DNA from 2 places in the Streptomyces sp. CA-278952 genome. Region 2 is predicted to be linked to the other one. Evidence: riboswitches for the same ligand, from Rfam matches in the RefSeq annotation. Region 2 holds a riboswitch; the other holds the start of a gene.
What was found. Region 2 has a riboswitch for S-adenosylmethionine ahead of thrC (threonine synthase). Riboswitches for the same ligand answer to the same signal wherever they lie in the genome.

Region 1 (7,843 bases), 2.7 Mb from region 2:
CTCGATGCTGGCGACGGTGGGCTTCATCGCCTCCTACGTCATCTTCCCGGTGGACAAGATCGTCTACATCTGGCCCTTCGGCCATGTGAGCGCGCTCAACTTCTCCCTGGGGCTCACCCTGGGTGCGGCGCTCTTCTTCATCGGCGCGGGAGCCGTCCACTGGGCGCGCACCCTGATGTCCGACGTCGAGGTGGCCGCCGACCGCCACCCGATCGAGGCACCGCCCGAGGTCAAGGCGCAGGTCCTGGCCGACTTCAGGGCCGGCGCCGAGGAGTCCGCGATCGGCCGTCGCAAGCTGATCCGCAACACCATGTTCGGTGCGCTGGCCCTGGTGCCGCTCTCCGGTGTGGTCCTGCTGCGCGACCTCGGTCCGCTGCCGGAGAAGAAGCTCCGCACCACTCTGTGGGCCGAGGGCAAGCAGCTCATCAACATGAACACGATGAAGCCGCTGCGCCCCGAGCACATCACCGTCGGGTCGCTGGCCTTCGCCATGCCCGAGGGGCTCGACCCGGAGTCGCACGACTTCCAGACGCAGATGGGCAAGGCGGCCCTGATGATCGTCCGCATCGAGCCGGACGACATCAAGGACAAGCGCCAGCGTGACTGGGCCCACGAGGGCATCGTCGCGTTCTCCAAGATCTGCACCCACGTCGGCTGCCCGATCAGCCTGTACGAGCAGCAGACGCATCACGTGCTCTGCCCGTGCCACCAGTCCACCTTCGACCTCTCCGACGGCGCTCGCGTCATCTTCGGTCCGGCCGGCCACCCCCTTCCGCAGCTGCGGATCGGTGTCAACAGCGAGGGCAACCTCGAGGCGCTCGGCGACTTCGACGAGCCCGTCGGTGCTGCCTTCTGGGAGCGCGGATGAGTACTCCGACCAAGAACCCCTCCGCCGCCGGACCGGCGAGCGGGCGCAAGGCTCCGGCCGGCGAGCGGGTGGCCGACTGGGCGGACGGCCGGCTGGGCATCTACGGCCTCGCCAAGGCCAACATGCGCAAGATCTTCCCGGACCACTGGTCCTTCATGCTCGGTGAGGTCGCGCTCTACAGCTTCATCATCATCATCCTCACGGGTGTGTATCTGACGCTGTTCTTCCAGCCGAGCATGGGCGAGATCGTCTACCACGGTCCGTACGAGCCCATGCAGGGCATCCGGATGTCCGAGGCCTACGCCTCGACCCTGAAGATCAGCTTCGAGGTCCGCGGCGGTCTGCTCGTCCGGCAGATCCACCACTGGGCCGCGCTGATCTTCCTGGCCGCGATGTTCGTGCACATGATGCGCGTCTTCTTCACGGGCGCGTTCCGCAAGCCGCGCGAGATCAACTGGCTCTTCGGCTTCCTGCTGTTCGTGCTCGGCATGTTCACCGGGTTCACCGGCTACTCCCTCCCGGACGACCTGCTCTCCGGTACGGGTGTCCGCTTCACCCAGGGCGCGATCCTGTCCGTGCCGATCGTCGGCACGTACATCTCGATGTTCCTGTTCGGCGGCGAGTTCCCCGGCCACGACTTCGTGGCCCGGTTCTACTCGATCCACATCCTCCTGCTGCCGGGCATCATGCTCGGCCTGCTGGTGGCGCACCTGATCCTGGTCTTCTACCACAAGCACACGCAGTTCGCGGGTCCCGGCCGGACCAACAAGAACGTCGTCGGCATGCCGCTGCTGCCCGTGTACATGGCGAAGGCCGGAGGGTTCTTCTTCCTCGTCTTCGGCGTCATCGCGGCCATCTCCGCCATCGCCACGATCAACCCGATCTGGGCCCTCGGTCCGTACCGGGTCGACCAGGTCTCCACCGGCGCCCAGCCCGACTGGTACATGGGCTTCGCCGAGGGACTGGTCCGTGTGATGCCGGGCTGGGAGATCAACCTGTGGGGTCACACGCTCGCCCTGGGCGTGTTCATCCCGCTGGTCGGCTTCGGCGTGGTCCTCACCGCGATCGCGGTGTACCCGTTCATCGAGTCCTGGGTCACCGGCGACAAGCGCGAGCACCACATCCTGGACCGTCCGCGCAACGCCCCGACCCGTACGGGCTTCGGCGTCGCCTGGATCACGGCGTACTTCATCGGCCTCGTCGGCGGTGGAAACGACCTGTGGGCCACGCACTTCCACCTGTCGATCAACGCCATCACCTGGTTCGTCCGGATCTTCTTCTTCGTCGGACCGGTCATCGCGTTCATCGTCACCAAGCGGATCTGCCTCGGCCTCCAGCGCCGCGACCGGGAGAAGGTGCTGCACGGTCGCGAGACCGGCATCATCAAGCGCCTGCCGCACGGTGAGTTCGTCGAGATCCACGAGCCGCTCAGCCCCGGGCAGCTGCACACGCTCACGGCGCACGAGCAGTACCAGCCGCTCGACCTCGGCCCCGCGGTCGACGAGAACGGCGTCAAGCGCAAGATCTCCCCGGTGCAGAAGCTGCGCGCCAAGCTCAGCAAGGGTTACTTCGCCGACGGGAACCAGATCCCCAAGGCGACCCCCGAGGAGTACAAGGAGATCAGCGAGGGCCACGGCCACCACTGATCACCTGAACTGATCGCCACCGCGAGAGCCCCGTCCATTCGATGGACGGGGCTCTTCGCGGTCCACCCGGCTGGATAGGGTGGAGCCATCTTTCCTGACCGGCTGTGGACCCTGGAGCGGACCATGAACGTTGTGACCCCGAACGGCGGCGACAGCGTGGCGGACCGTTCCTGGCCCGGCCTCCTGAACCCCCTCCTGCGCGGCGAGAACCTCAGCTCCGAGGAGACCGCCTGGGCCATGGACCGCATCATGAGCGGCGAGGCCACCGACGCGCAGATCGCCGGGTTCGCCGTCGCGCTGCGGGCCAAGGGCGAGACCGTCGACGAGGTCACCGGACTGGTCCGCGCGATGTACGCCCACGCCAACACCATCCACGTGCCGGGCCGTACCGTCGACATCGTCGGCACCGGCGGCGACCTCGCCAGGACGGTCAACATCTCGACCATGTCCGCGATCGTCATCGCCGGCACCGGCGCCAAGGTCGTCAAGCACGGCAACCGGGCCGCCTCCTCCGCCAGCGGCTCCTCCGACGTACTGGAGAAGCTCGGCGTCAACCTGGAGCTGACCCCGCGGCGGGTCGTCGAGGTCGCCGAAGCGGCGGGCATCACCTTCTGCTTCGCCGTGAAGTTCCACCCCGCCCTGCGGTACGCCGCCAAGGCCCGCAAGGAACTCGGCGCGCAGACCACGTTCAACATCCTGGGCCCCCTCACCAACCCGGCCCAGGTCCGTGCCCAGGCGGTCGGCGTCGCCGACGCCCGGATGGCGCCCATCGTCGCGGGCGTGCTGGCCGACCGGGGCAACTCGGCGCTGGTCTTCCGCGGTGACGACGGCCTCGACGAGCTGACCACCACCGCCACCTCCCGGGTCTGGGTGGTGCGCGACGGCGCGGTCCGCGAGGAGCCCTTCGACCCGCGCGACGTCGGGCTGCCCATCGTCCCCGTCGAGGCGCTGCGCGGCGCCGACGCCTCGTACAACGCCGATGTGGCCCGCCGGCTGCTGGACGGCGAGGCCGGCGCGGTACGCGAGGCGGTGCTGCTCAACTCGGCGGCGGCCCTGGTCGCCCTGGACCCGGGCCCCGGCACGCTGACCGAGCAGCTCGCGGCGAAGATCCTCGTCGCGGCCGAGGCCATCGACTCCGGGGCCGCCAAGCGGGCCCTGGAGCGCTGGGTGGCGGCCAGCAACGCCTGAACGCGCGACGGAGCCGCCCGCGGCCCGCACGGTGTGACACAGGGCGCAGTCCGGATGCCGGACTGCGCCCTTGCGCGTGTGCACACGTATGGCAAGATGCTGCGCAGGTCATGAGTGACAGCGACTACGGCCCCGGCCCGCTGTCCGGCAACCCTCCGTCCGTGGCGGGGTGCCCCGGGTGAAGACCAGGCCGCAGGCAGCGAGGTCTGCGGCAAGCGCGGGCCCCTCGGCATCCAGCGGATGCCAGCCCCCGGGGTCCTGGTCCCTAGGGAGTCTTCTGTGAGCAAGCGAATGCGCTAGGGCTGACCGCCCTCCTTCCGCGCACCCTTTTCTCTTCCCCTCCCTGCGCTGCCGCGTACTGCCGGCGCATGGATTTCGCCTGCCTGTTACGGGAGTTCGCCATGTCTGTCCCCACCGCTGCCCTCGACTCGTCGGTTTGTGCCCCACTGCCCGTTCTGGGGCAGAACGTCACGGTCCCGCTCGTCACCGGCGGTGAGGTCACCTACGCCGCGCTCGACTACGCCGCCAGCGCCCCGGCCCTCCAGCGGGTCTGGGACGACGTCGCCGCGTACGCCCCGTACTACGGCAGCGTCCACCGCGGCGCCGGCTACCTCTCGCAGCTCTCCACCGACCTCTTCGAGAACAGCCGCCGCACGGTCGCGGAGTTCCTCGGCTGCCGCGCGGAGGACCAGGTGGTCTTCACCCGCTCCACGACCGACTCCCTCAACCTGCTGGCCGCCGCGATCCCCGCCGGCTGCCAGGTCTTCGTCTACGAGACCGAGCACCACGCGTCCCTGCTGCCCTGGCGCGACGCCCAGGTCACCTACCTCGACGCACCCCGCACCCCGGCCCAGGCCGTCGAGACCCTGGAGCGCGCGCTCGCCGACCGCGACCCCTACGGCCCCGCCCTCGTCTGCGTCACCGGCGCGTCCAACGTGACCGGCGAGCTGTGGCCGGTGCGGGAACTGGCCGCCGCCGCCCACGCGCACGGCGCCCGGATCGTCCTGGACGCCGCGCAGCTCGCCCCGCACCACCCCGTGGACATCGCCGAACTGGACGTCGACTGGGTCGCGTTCTCCGGCCACAAGCTGTACGCGCCCTTCGGCTCCGGTGTCCTGGCCGGCCGCGCCGACTGGCTCCAGGCCGCCGAGCCGTACCTCGCCGGCGGCGGCGCGTCCCGCAAGGTCGCCCGGCGCGCCGACGGCGGCGTGGACGTCGACTGGCACACCACGGCCGCCCGCCACGAGGCCGGTTCGCCGAACGTCATCGGCGTCTACTCCATCGCCTCCGCCTGCAAGGCCCTGACCGAGGCCGGCTTCGAGGGCCTGGTCGCCCGGGAGCAGGAGCTGGTGGGCCGGGTCCGCGAGGGGCTCGCCGAGGTGCCCGAGGTGCGGGTGCTCTCGCTGTTCGGCGACGACGCCCCCCGGGTCGGCGTCATCTCCTTCGTGGTGCGCGGCTGGAACAGCTCGCACTTCGCCGCCGCCCTCTCCGCCGAGTACGGCATCGGCGTGCGCGACGGCCTCTTCTGCGCCCACCCGCTGGTGCGCACCCTGCTCGGCAGCGACCCGCAGGACCCGGGCGAGTGCGGCGCGCCGGAGGCCGAGCCGGGCGAGCGATCCCTCAACGCGATCCGCGTCAGCTTCGGCGCCGGTACGCCCGACGAGCACATCGAGCGGTTCCTTCGCGCGGTCTCCGAGCTGGTCCGTGAGGGCGCCCGGTGGAACTACCGCACCGAGGACGGCCGCTGCGTCCCGGACCGCGGCGAAGCCGCCCAGGTCTACACGTCCTGATGAAACACCTCGGCCGGGGACAGGAGCACCGCCCGTCCCCGGCCCGAGCCGAACGAGAGGCCCTACGCGTCGAGGCCGATGGCGAAGGCCGCTTCCAGGTCGTGCTGGGAGTACGTACGGAACGCCACGTGGGTGTCGGTGCCCTCGACGCCCGGGATCTTGCTGATCCGGCCGGGGATGACATCGGCGAGGTCGTCGTGCCTGGCGACCCGGACCATGGCGATCAGGTCGTAGGTGCCGGTGACGGAGAAGACCTCGCTGACACTGTCCAGCGCGGCGATGGCCTCGGCGATCTCCGGAATCCGGTCCACGCTGGTCTTGATGAGCACGATCGCGGTGATCACGGCTGGCTGTCTCCCTCGGTGGCTGGAACCTTCACTCTAGCTCTCCGCCCATAACTCACCCAGGCGCACAGGAATCCGGCCGCGAAGCCCGCCACATGCGCCAGGTACGCCACCCCGGGACCGCTGCCCGCGCCCTGCGCGGCCGCCCACTGGAGCCCGAACCAGAAGACCAGCACCATCCAGGCGGGGAAGCGCAGCGGCAGGAAGAAGAGGAACGGGAACAGGCTGGTCACCCGGGTCCTGGGGAACAGGTGGAGGAACGCGCCGAGCACCGCGGAGATCGCCCCCGACGCCCCCACCAGCGTCTGCCCGGAGTCCGCGTGCGCCGCCGCGTAGCAGACCAGCGCGACATAGCCGCAGCCCACGTAGAACAGGGCGAACCGCACCCGGCCCATGCGCTCCTCGGCCATCGCGCCGAACACGTACAGGAACAGCAGGTTCCCCAGCAGGTGCAGCCAGCTGCCGTGCACGAACAGCGCGGTGAACGGTGTGATCAGCGCATGCGCGGACCCCTGCCACAGCTCGGCGGGGATCACTCCCCACCGCTCGAAGTACCCGGCCTGCGCGGCGAGCAGCGCATCCTCGCTCCCGTAGGCGGCGCCGCCGAACCCGGAGAGCGGGCTGATCAGGAAGATCACCCCGCAGACGGCGATCAGTCCGTACGTGACCGGAGCGCCGCTCGACGCCGCCGCGTCCCGGATCCTCCCCGCCGTGGTCCGCCGGTCGGCCTGCCGCCCATCGATCATGTACAGAGCATGACGTACCGGTGGAGAACCGGACGGAGCGCCTCGCCGTGCCGATGCCTATACGCAAGGCCGTAGGGTTACGCCAGGACTTCCGCAGTTCGACGGCGCACCGCGAGTTCCTTGACGTAGACAGGTGGAGACGCGGCGGCGCGCCCGGCGCGGGCTTCTGGCGACGACGAAAGAGGACCCAACGATGACGACGGTTCCCCTGCCGACCGACTCGACCCGCTGGCGCTGCACGCTGTGCGGCAATCTCACGCGCTTCGACGTGACCCGCTCCTCCAAGGTCGTGGAGTACGTGCACCTCGACCTGGCCGGTGAGTCGAGTGTCGAGGAGCGGGAGGTCGTCAGTGAGACCATCGAGTCGGTCCGCTGTCGTTGGTGCAACGCGGTGGACCAGATCGAACTGGTGGACAGGCCGGGTGCCGCTTCCTGAGGGAGCGCACCCTTCGACATATCTATGGGGTGACGGACGGTGGATCAGCCGACCAGCGGCGCCGGACCGGCCGATGAGGCCGACGGCGGTGCGGAGGTGCTCGGCCGTCCGCTGCCCGAGGGTGTGCGACGGCGGGTGATCGCGCTGGTCTCGGACGCCTTCGGTGGCCTGACCGTCTCCGAACTGCCCGCCCAGCTACGACAGTACGCCCGGTTCACCCCGACCCGGCGGGCGAAGTTCGCGGGGAACGCGATGGCCGCCGCCCTCGAGAGCGACGCCCTCTTCCGGCAGCGCATCGGAGAGCGGCTCGGCCAGTCCCAGCCCGAGCTGACCGGCGCGCTGGAGGCGGGTTCGCCGCCCGCCGCCGCCGATCCCCTCGATGTGGCCGCGGCCGCCTACGTGCTGCGCCCGGTCGGCTGGGTCAAGCTGGTCGAATCGGCCGGCGAGGAGGTCCAGCGCGCCGACGCGGAACGGGCCGACGAGGAGACCCGGCGCGAACTGGAGCACCTGCGCGAGGAGCTGGAGCGGGCCCGCGCCCACACCCGCGCCGAGACCGAGCGGCTGCGCACCGAGCTGGAGGCGGCCCGCAAGGAGGCCGAGTCGCTGCACCGCAAGCTGCGCAGCGCGCTGAGCGAGGTGAAGCGCGGCGAGGCCGCCCTGCGCCGCGGCGCCGCCGAGGCCGACACCGCACGTGCCGATTCGGCCGCCCAGCTCTCCGCCGCGGAGAGCGAGTCGCGCCGGCTCAAGGGGCGGCTGGGGGAGGCCGAGGCGGCCCTGGAGGCCAGCCGCCGGGCCGCGCGTGAGGGCCGCTCGGTGGAGGACATG
Region 2 (7,843 bases):
CCGGGCCGATGAGCACGAGGGCGTCGTCGCCCCGGCGGAGGTGGCTCACCTCGCGGACCAGCGGGCGGGCGATGACCCAGGGCCGTCCCGAAGCGTGGGCGACGACCGGCGTCCCGCCCGTACCGGGGCGAAGGCGCGCACTCAGGGAGAGGCCCGCGCCCGCAGGGAGGCCCGTGCCCGGGGAAAGGCCTGTGCCCGGGGGGAGTTGCCCGGCCACCGCCGCTCCCGCCGCACTGTCCGGCAGGACGACGAAGTAGTCACGCGGGTGGCCGGGCATGTTCACCTTCCGGAAGTTCTCATACGGCGCGCAGGAAACCGGGGGCCGGATCAGCTGATGCGACGGACCCAGTACTCCTTGTACGAGCCGTAGAAGTAACCGGCGGTCTTCTTCGAGAAGTCGCCCTGCTTGAACAGCGACGGCTTCACGTAAGCCTTCTTCTGCGGCTTCATGACACCTTCCCTTCTGTGCGGTTGACGACCGTTATGCCCAGTGAGTTCTGCATGACGGACGTTCTTCATGCGACTGGTGTTCACCACGTGAACACCAGAGCCATCATGTCCCGCAGCCCAACCGGTACGCATGATTCCGACTTACCGTCCGAAGTTGGCTGGATAGCGCGAGCGGCGAGGTCCGGGGCGGTCCGCTCCGGGCCGTCTCCACCGGGGCCGGGAACGCCGGTCGGCCGCCGTGTGCAGTCGCACACCGCCGGGTCGCAGACGCGAGGTGGACTGGACCACTGACCGGCTGCGGGCGCCCGACCGGGCGGTGAGCTGCCAGGAGGGGGAGCGGCCCACCGGGGCAGCGGGGAACCAGCCGGAACGGGTCTCCGGGCGGCTCCGCGTCCGCCCTGCCTCCGGGGGCGCGGGCGCACCACCGTGATCGGCACGACCGCGCTGACGCGTGCTGCCTCACCGGGAAGGGCGCGGCAAGTAGCCATTCGGCCACGTGCCCGCACGCGGGGCGGCCGGCGTCGGCGCGCGTCGGGGGACGTCGGGGAACGTCGGGGAACGTCGGGGAACGTCGGCGCGCGTCGGGGAACGCCACAGGGGCGGCACCTCCGTGAAGGAGATACCGCCCCTGTGGGACGTACGGCGAACTTCGATCAGCCGGAGGGCTTCCGGGCGGGCCCGGGACTCCGCGGCGGATCAGAAGTCCATGTCACCGCCCGGCATGCCGCCCGGAGCGGCCGCGCCGGCCTTCTCGGGCTTGTCGGCGATGACGGCCTCGGTGGTGAGGAAGAGCGCGGCGATGGACGCGGCGTTCTGCAGAGCGGAGCGCGTGACCTTCGCCGGGTCGATGATGCCCTCGGCGATCATGTCGACGTACTCACCGGTCGCGGCGTTGAGGCCGTGACCGATCGGCAGGTTGCGGACCTTCTCCACGACGACGCCACCCTCGAGACCACCGTTGACGGCGATCTGCTTGAGCGGGGCCTCCAGCGCGAGCTTCACGGCGTTGGCGCCGGTCGCCTCGTCGCCCGTGAGGTCGAGCTTCTCGAAGACGGCCGAGGCCTGGAGCAGAGCCACGCCACCACCGGCGACGATGCCCTCCTCGACGGCGGCCTTGGCGTTGCGCACCGCGTCCTCGATGCGGTGCTTGCGCTCCTTGAGCTCCACCTCGGTGGCGGCGCCGGCCTTGATGACGGCCACGCCGCCGGCCAGCTTCGCCAGACGCTCCTGGAGCTTCTCGCGGTCGTAGTCCGAGTCGGAGTTCTCGATCTCGGCGCGGATCTGCTTGACGCGACCCTGAACCTGGTCGCTGTCACCGGCGCCGTCGACGATCGTGGTCTCGTCCTTGGTGATGACGACCTTGCGGGCACGGCCGAGCAGGTCCAGGCCGGCGTTCTCCAGCTTGAGACCGACCTCCTCGGAGATCACGGTGCCACCGGTGAGGATGGCGATGTCCGCGAGCATGGCCTTGCGGCGGTCGCCGAAGCCCGGGGCCTTGACGGCGACGGACTTGAACGTGCCCTTGATCTTGTTGACGACCAGGGTGGAGAGCGCCTCGCCCTCGACGTCCTCGGCGATGATCAGCAGGGGCTTGCCCGACTGCATGACCTTCTCCAGCAGCGGGATCAGGTCCTTGACGCTGGCGATCTTCGAGTTGACGATCAGGATGTACGGGTCGTCGAGCGACGCCTCCATACGCTCCATGTCGGTCGCGAAGTACGCCGAGATGTAGCCCTTGTCGAAGCGCATACCCTCGGTGAGCTCGAGCTCCAGACCGAAGGTCTGGGACTCCTCGACGGTGATGACGCCTTCCTTGCCGACCTTGTCCATCGCCTCGGCGATCTTGGCGCCGATCTCGGTGTCGGCGGCGGAGATGGAGGCGGTCGAAGCGATCTGCTCCTTGGTCTCCACGTCCTTGGCCTGCTCCAGCAGAGCGGCGGAGACGGCCTCGACGGCCTTCTCGATGCCCCGCTTGAGGGCCATCGGGTTGGCGCCTGCGGCGACGTTGCGCAGGCCCTCGCGGACGAGAGCCTGAGCCAGAACGGTGGCGGTGGTCGTACCGTCGCCGGCGACGTCGTCCGTCTTCTTGGCGACCTCCTTGACCAGCTCCGCACCGATCTTCTCGTACGGGTCCTCGAGCTCGATCTCCTTGGCGATGGAAACACCATCGTTGGTGATCGTGGGCGCGCCCCACTTCTTCTCGAGGACGACGTTACGGCCCTTGGGGCCGAGGGTGACCTTGACGGCGTCGGCGAGCTGGTTCATCCCGCGCTCGAGACCGCGCCGTGCCTCCTCGTCGAACGCGATGATCTTGGCCATGTGAAGTGGTCCTCCCGGACAGGGGTGGATTCTCCGGACCGAGAGGCGCCCGCGACGGACGGCCTGCCTGCGTGGTGGTTCCTTGCCCCACCGCGCCTGCGGGCCTCACCGGCCCGGTCCAAGTTTCTGTCACTCTCACCTGGAGAGTGCTAACGCCAATGATTAGCACTCGACCCCTGCGAGTGCAAGCGTCCCTCTCCGGATGTGGACAGCGGCGCGCCTCGGAGGCGGACAGGGGCGCGCCTCGGACGGGGACGGGGGCGCGCCTCGGATGGGGACGGCGGGGACGGCAGTACGCCTTGGACGGGGACGGCAGCGCGCATCGGATGGGGACGGCTGCACGCTCCTCCCGGTCGCAGGGCCGCCGGGACGCACGAAGGGCCCGGTCCCCTGATCCGGGGGCCGGGCCCTGCGTGCGTGAGTAGTGTCGTCGGACGACCGCGCCGAGCTCAGCCGACGGCGAGCTTGACCATGTCGGCCTGGGGCCCCTTCTGGCCCTGCGAGATCTCGAATTCAACTCGCTGACCCTCTTCGAGGGTGCGGTACCCGTCCATCTGGATCGCGCTGTAGTGGACGAAAACATCCGCACCACCGTCGACCGCGATGAAGCCGTACCCCTTCTCCGCGTTGAACCACTTGACGGTGCCCTGAGCCATGCCTAACTCCCCTATTACTGGCCCTTGCACGGGACCGCACTTCGCGGACCCGGGTCGGAACTCACCCCCCGACAGGAGAGGGTGGGCGGCGCCGCAGCGCGTCGACCGCGGCCGAATGTATCCGCCCAACTGCCCTCTGCAACAGGTCAATCGGACGAGAATTCCGGGCACGGAAGAACACGCGAATATGCGGGTTTGCTGAGATTTGCGGGCAAGTCGGGCCAGACAAAGGGCACTTATGCCGCAAGAGGTTCACGTACTTTGGCTGCTTCTTATCGGGGCCGGGCGCATTCACATATGCGGGCGGCACGAGCAGCGGACGGGGCTTCCCCAACTGTACCGTGCTCAACCATGCAGAATTGCCCCCTCCGCTTGTCTCGCGGAGGGGGCAACTGTGGTCACTCAGAGGTGCGGTGGGCCGCCGCGCAGCGGCCCTTGACGGTTCAGCAGCCGCCGGCGACCGCGGGGATGATCGAGACGCCCGCGCCGTCGGGCGTGGCCGCGTCCAGGCCGCCCTCGAAGCGCACGTCGTCGTCGTTGACGTACACGTTCACGAAGCGGCGCAGCTTGCCCTGGTCGTCCAGGACGCGGGCCGCGATGCCCGGGTGGTCCTTCTCCAGGGACTCGATGACCTCGGAGAGCTTGGCGCCCTCCGCCGGGACCTCGGCCTGGCCGCCCGTGTACGTACGGAGGATGGTGGGGATACGGACCTTGACGCTCATGGTGGGTGCCTTCCTGAAGTCTCGGGTGATCAGCCGGCGGCGAGGCCCGCGGCGCGGAACGCGTCCAGGCTCGGCTTGATGGTCGCCGTGGCCTGCGAGGTCGCGGAGACCGCGTCCAGCGTCTTGAGGCCGTCGCCGGTGTTCAGGACGACGGTGGTGAGCGCCGGGTCGATGACGCCCGCCTCGATGAGCTTCTTCGTCACGCCGAGCGTCACGCCGCCCGCCGTCTCGCCGAAGATGCCCTCGGTGCGCGCCAGCAGCTTGATCGCGTCGACGACCTGCTCGTCGGTCACGTCCTCCACCGCGCCGCCGGTGCGGCGGGCGATGTCCAGGACGTACGGGCCGTCCGCCGGGTTGCCGATGGCCAGCGACTTGGCGATGGTGTTCGGCTTCTGGGGCCGTACGACGTCGTGACCGGCCTTGAAGGCGGCGGAGACCGGGGAGCAGCCCTCGGCCTGGGCGCCGAAGATCTTGTACGGCCGGTCCTCGACGAGGCCGAGCTTGATCAGCTCCTGGAACCCCTTGTCGATCTTGGTGAGCTGGGAGCCGGACGCGATCGGGATGACGATCTGGTCGGGCAGCCGCCAGCCGAGCTGCTCGCAGATCTCGTACGCCAGCGTCTTGGAGCCCTCGCCGTAGTACGGGCGCAGGTTGACGTTGACGAAGCCCCAGCCCTCGCCGAGCGGATCGCCGATGAGCTCGGAGCAGAAGCGGTTGACGTCGTCGTAGTTGCCCTCGATGCCGACCAGTTCACCGCCGTACACCGCGGCCATGACGACCTTGCCCTGCTCCAGGTCGTGCGGGATGAACACGCAGGAGCGCAGTCCGGCCCGGGCGGCGGCGGCGCCGACGGCTCCGGCCAGGTTGCCCGTGGAGGAGCAGGAGAGGGTGGTGAAGCCGAAGGCGCGGGCGGCCTCCACGGCGATGGCGACGACGCGGTCCTTGAAGGAGTGCGTCGGGTTGCCGGAGTCGTCCTTCACGTACAGGCCGCCGGTGACGCCCAGCTCACGGGCGAGGTTGTCGGCCTTGACGAGCTTGGTGAAGCCGGGGTTGATGTTGGGCTTCTCCGCGACGTCCGCGGGCACCGGCAGCAGCGGGGCGTAGCGCCAGATGTTGTTCGGGCCGGCCTCGATGCGCTTCCGCAGCTCCTCCGGGGAGCCGGTGGGCAGCTCGTAGGCCACTTCCAGCGGCCCGAAACAGGACGCACAGGCGAAAAGGGGGCCGAGCTCGAAACGCTCGCCGCACTCGCGGCAGGAAAGCGCCGCGGCGGGGCCGAGATCGGCGGCCGGGGCGGAAGAAGCGGTGCTACCTGCAACGGTCTGAACAGCCATGATGGCGGAGGTCCCTTTCTCCTCATCTTCCCTGCGACGCATTTCGCCGCAAGACGGAATTGGCACCTTCCCCACCGTGACCTCGCGGTCGGCAGGAGGGTTGCCGGGACTTCAACGGGCCGTTCCCTCAGTCCCTCTGGATGAGCTCTTATGGCGCTGGATCTTCGATCCAGGCGTTTATGTGCGCTCCGACCCCGACATGCGACGGCCATCCGCGTTGTTCAAGACTGTAACCGAAGCACCGGACCGTTGAGATAGTCGTCCGAACCGCGAGATGGATCACACACAGGGAGTGCCGACCGTGCTCGAAGAGGTGGAACGCTGGCTGACCAGGCGTTCCTGGTCGTCCGGCGACCGCCCGCTGAACCGGCTCACCGACGCCCGGGACACCGATCCGCACCGCACGTCCGTGAGCGTGGTGCTGCCCGCGCTGAACGAGGAGGCCACGGTCGGCGCGATCGTGGCGACGATCCGCCGGGAGCTGATGGAGAAGGTCCGGCTCGTCGACGAACTCGTGGTGATCGACTCCGGCTCCACCGACGCCACCGCCGCCGTGGCCCGGGCGGCGGGTGCCCGGGTGGTCCACCGGGACGCGATCCTGCCCCGGATCCCGGCCCTGCCCGGGAAGGGCGAGGTGCTGTGGCGGTCACTCCTGGTGACCAGCGGCGAGATCGTGTGCTTCATCGACGCCGACCTCAGGGACTTCTCCGCGGACTTCGTCTCGGGCACGGTCGGACCCCTGCTCACCGACCCGTCCGTCCAGTTCGTCAAGGCGATGTACGACCGCCCGCTCGGTGACAGGGCAGGTCAGGGCGGTCGGGTCACCGAGCTGGTGGCACGCCCGCTGCTCAATCTGCACTGGCCCCAGCTGGCCGGGTTCGTACAGCCGCTGGGCGGTGAGTACGCGGTGCGGCGGTCCCTGCTGGAGCGGCTGCCGTTCCCGGTCGGTTACGGAGTGGAGCTGGGCCTGCTGGTGGACGCGCTGCACACGGTGGGCCTGGACGCGCTGGGCCAGGTCGACGTCGGCGTGCGCGTCCACCGCCACCAGGACGGGCAGGCGCTGGGCCGGATGGCGGCGGCGATCTACCGCACGGCGCAGCTGCGGCTCTCCCGGGGCCATCTGGTGCGGCCCGCGCTGACCCAGTTCGAGCGCGGCGAGGACGGCTTCGTGCCCCGCACCCATGCGGTGGACACGGAGGAGCGCCCGCCGATGCGGGAGATCGCGGAGTACGCGGAGCGCCACGCGGCGTGAGGCGGTGGGCCGCATGACGCCCTGAGGCGTTTGGGGGCTTCCCGAACGGGCTAGGTTCCGCTACATGGTCTCCGAGCACGCCGAACACGCACCCGCACCCGAACCCGGATCCGCGGCCGCCTCCACGGCCCAGGTCCTCGTCGCGTCCAACCGCGGCCCCGTCTCGTACACCCTCGGCGAGGACGGGACGCTCGACGCCAAGCGCGGCGGCGGCGGGCTCGTCTCCGGGCTGAGCGCCGTCGACGACAAGCTGTGGGTCTGCGCGGCCCTCGGCGACGGGGACCGCGAGGCGGTGCGGCGCGGGGTCGGCGAGGCGGGCGTGCGGATGCTCGACATCGACGCCGAGGTGCACGCCGACGCGTACAACGGCATCGCCAACTCGGTGCTGTGGTTCGTCCACCACCTGCTCTACCAGACGCCCGTGGAGCCGGTCTTCGACGCGGAGTTCCGCCGCCAGTGGGCCTCCTACGAGACGTACAACCGGGCCTTCGCCGAGGCGCTCGCCGAGGAGGCGGGCCCCGGGGCGTCGGTCCTCGTCCAGGACTACCACCTGGCCCTGGTCCCCGGCATGCTCCGTGAGCTGCGCCCGGACCTCAGGATCGGCCACTTCTCGCACACCCCGTGGGCGCCCGTCGACTACTACCGGCTGCTGCCCGACGACATCGCGGAGCAGTTGCTGCGTGGCATCCTCGGCGCGGACCGGGCCGCGTTCCTGACCCGCCGCTGGGCGGACGCGTTCATCGGCTGCTGCACGGAGATCCTCGGCGGGACGGGCCGGACCAGGGTCGGGGTGCACGGCCTGGGGGCCGACGCGGACTTCCTGCGCCGGCGCTCGCACGAGGCCGACGTGGACGAGCGGATGGCGACGCTGCGGGAGCAGGTGGGCGAGGGCCGGAAGACCATCGTCCGGGTGGACCGCACCGAGCTGTCCAAGAACATCGTGCGCGGCCTGCACGCGTACCGGGCCCTGCTGGACGCCCACCCCGAGTGGCGCGAGCGCGTCGTGCACATCGCCTTCGCCTACCCCTCGCGGCAGGACCTCGCCGTCTACCGGGACTACACGGCGGCGGTGCAGACCCTGGCCACGGAGATCAACCAGTCGTACGGCACCGA

Region 1: linked by a shared signal. The riboswitch ahead of N7925_RS27550 (aminotransferase class V-fold PLP-dependent enzyme) and the one ahead of thrC (threonine synthase) in region 2 are both predicted to bind S-adenosylmethionine.

The regions. Positions count from the first base shown of each region.
Region 1 is NZ_CP112880.1:6,227,464-6,235,306, forward strand. Features, by position in the region: gene qcrA (cytochrome bc1 complex Rieske iron-sulfur subunit) at 1-868, shown strand, start outside; gene qcrB (cytochrome bc1 complex cytochrome b subunit) at 865-2,514, shown strand; gene trpD (anthranilate phosphoribosyltransferase) at 2,638-3,702, shown strand; SAM riboswitch class IV at 3,809-3,926, shown strand; gene N7925_RS27550 (aminotransferase class V-fold PLP-dependent enzyme) at 4,104-5,492, shown strand; gene N7925_RS27555 (Lrp/AsnC family transcriptional regulator) at 5,555-5,836, opposite strand; gene N7925_RS27560 (rhomboid family intramembrane serine protease) at 5,833-6,582, opposite strand; gene N7925_RS27565 (hypothetical protein) at 6,776-7,018, shown strand; gene N7925_RS27570 (NYN domain-containing protein) at 7,058-7,843, shown strand, end outside.
Region 2 is NZ_CP112880.1:3,500,415-3,508,257, forward strand. Features, by position in the region: gene N7925_RS15600 (asparagine synthase-related protein) at 1-277, opposite strand, end outside; gene N7925_RS15605 (keywimysin-related RiPP) at 328-450, opposite strand; gene groL (chaperonin GroEL) at 1,147-2,769, opposite strand; gene N7925_RS15615 (cold-shock protein) at 3,219-3,425, opposite strand; gene N7925_RS15620 (MoaD/ThiS family protein) at 3,869-4,147, opposite strand; gene thrC (threonine synthase) at 4,177-5,478, opposite strand; SAM riboswitch class I at 5,498-5,625, opposite strand; gene N7925_RS15630 (glucosyl-3-phosphoglycerate synthase) at 5,780-6,730, shown strand; gene N7925_RS15635 (alpha,alpha-trehalose-phosphate synthase (UDP-forming)) at 6,795-7,843, shown strand, end outside.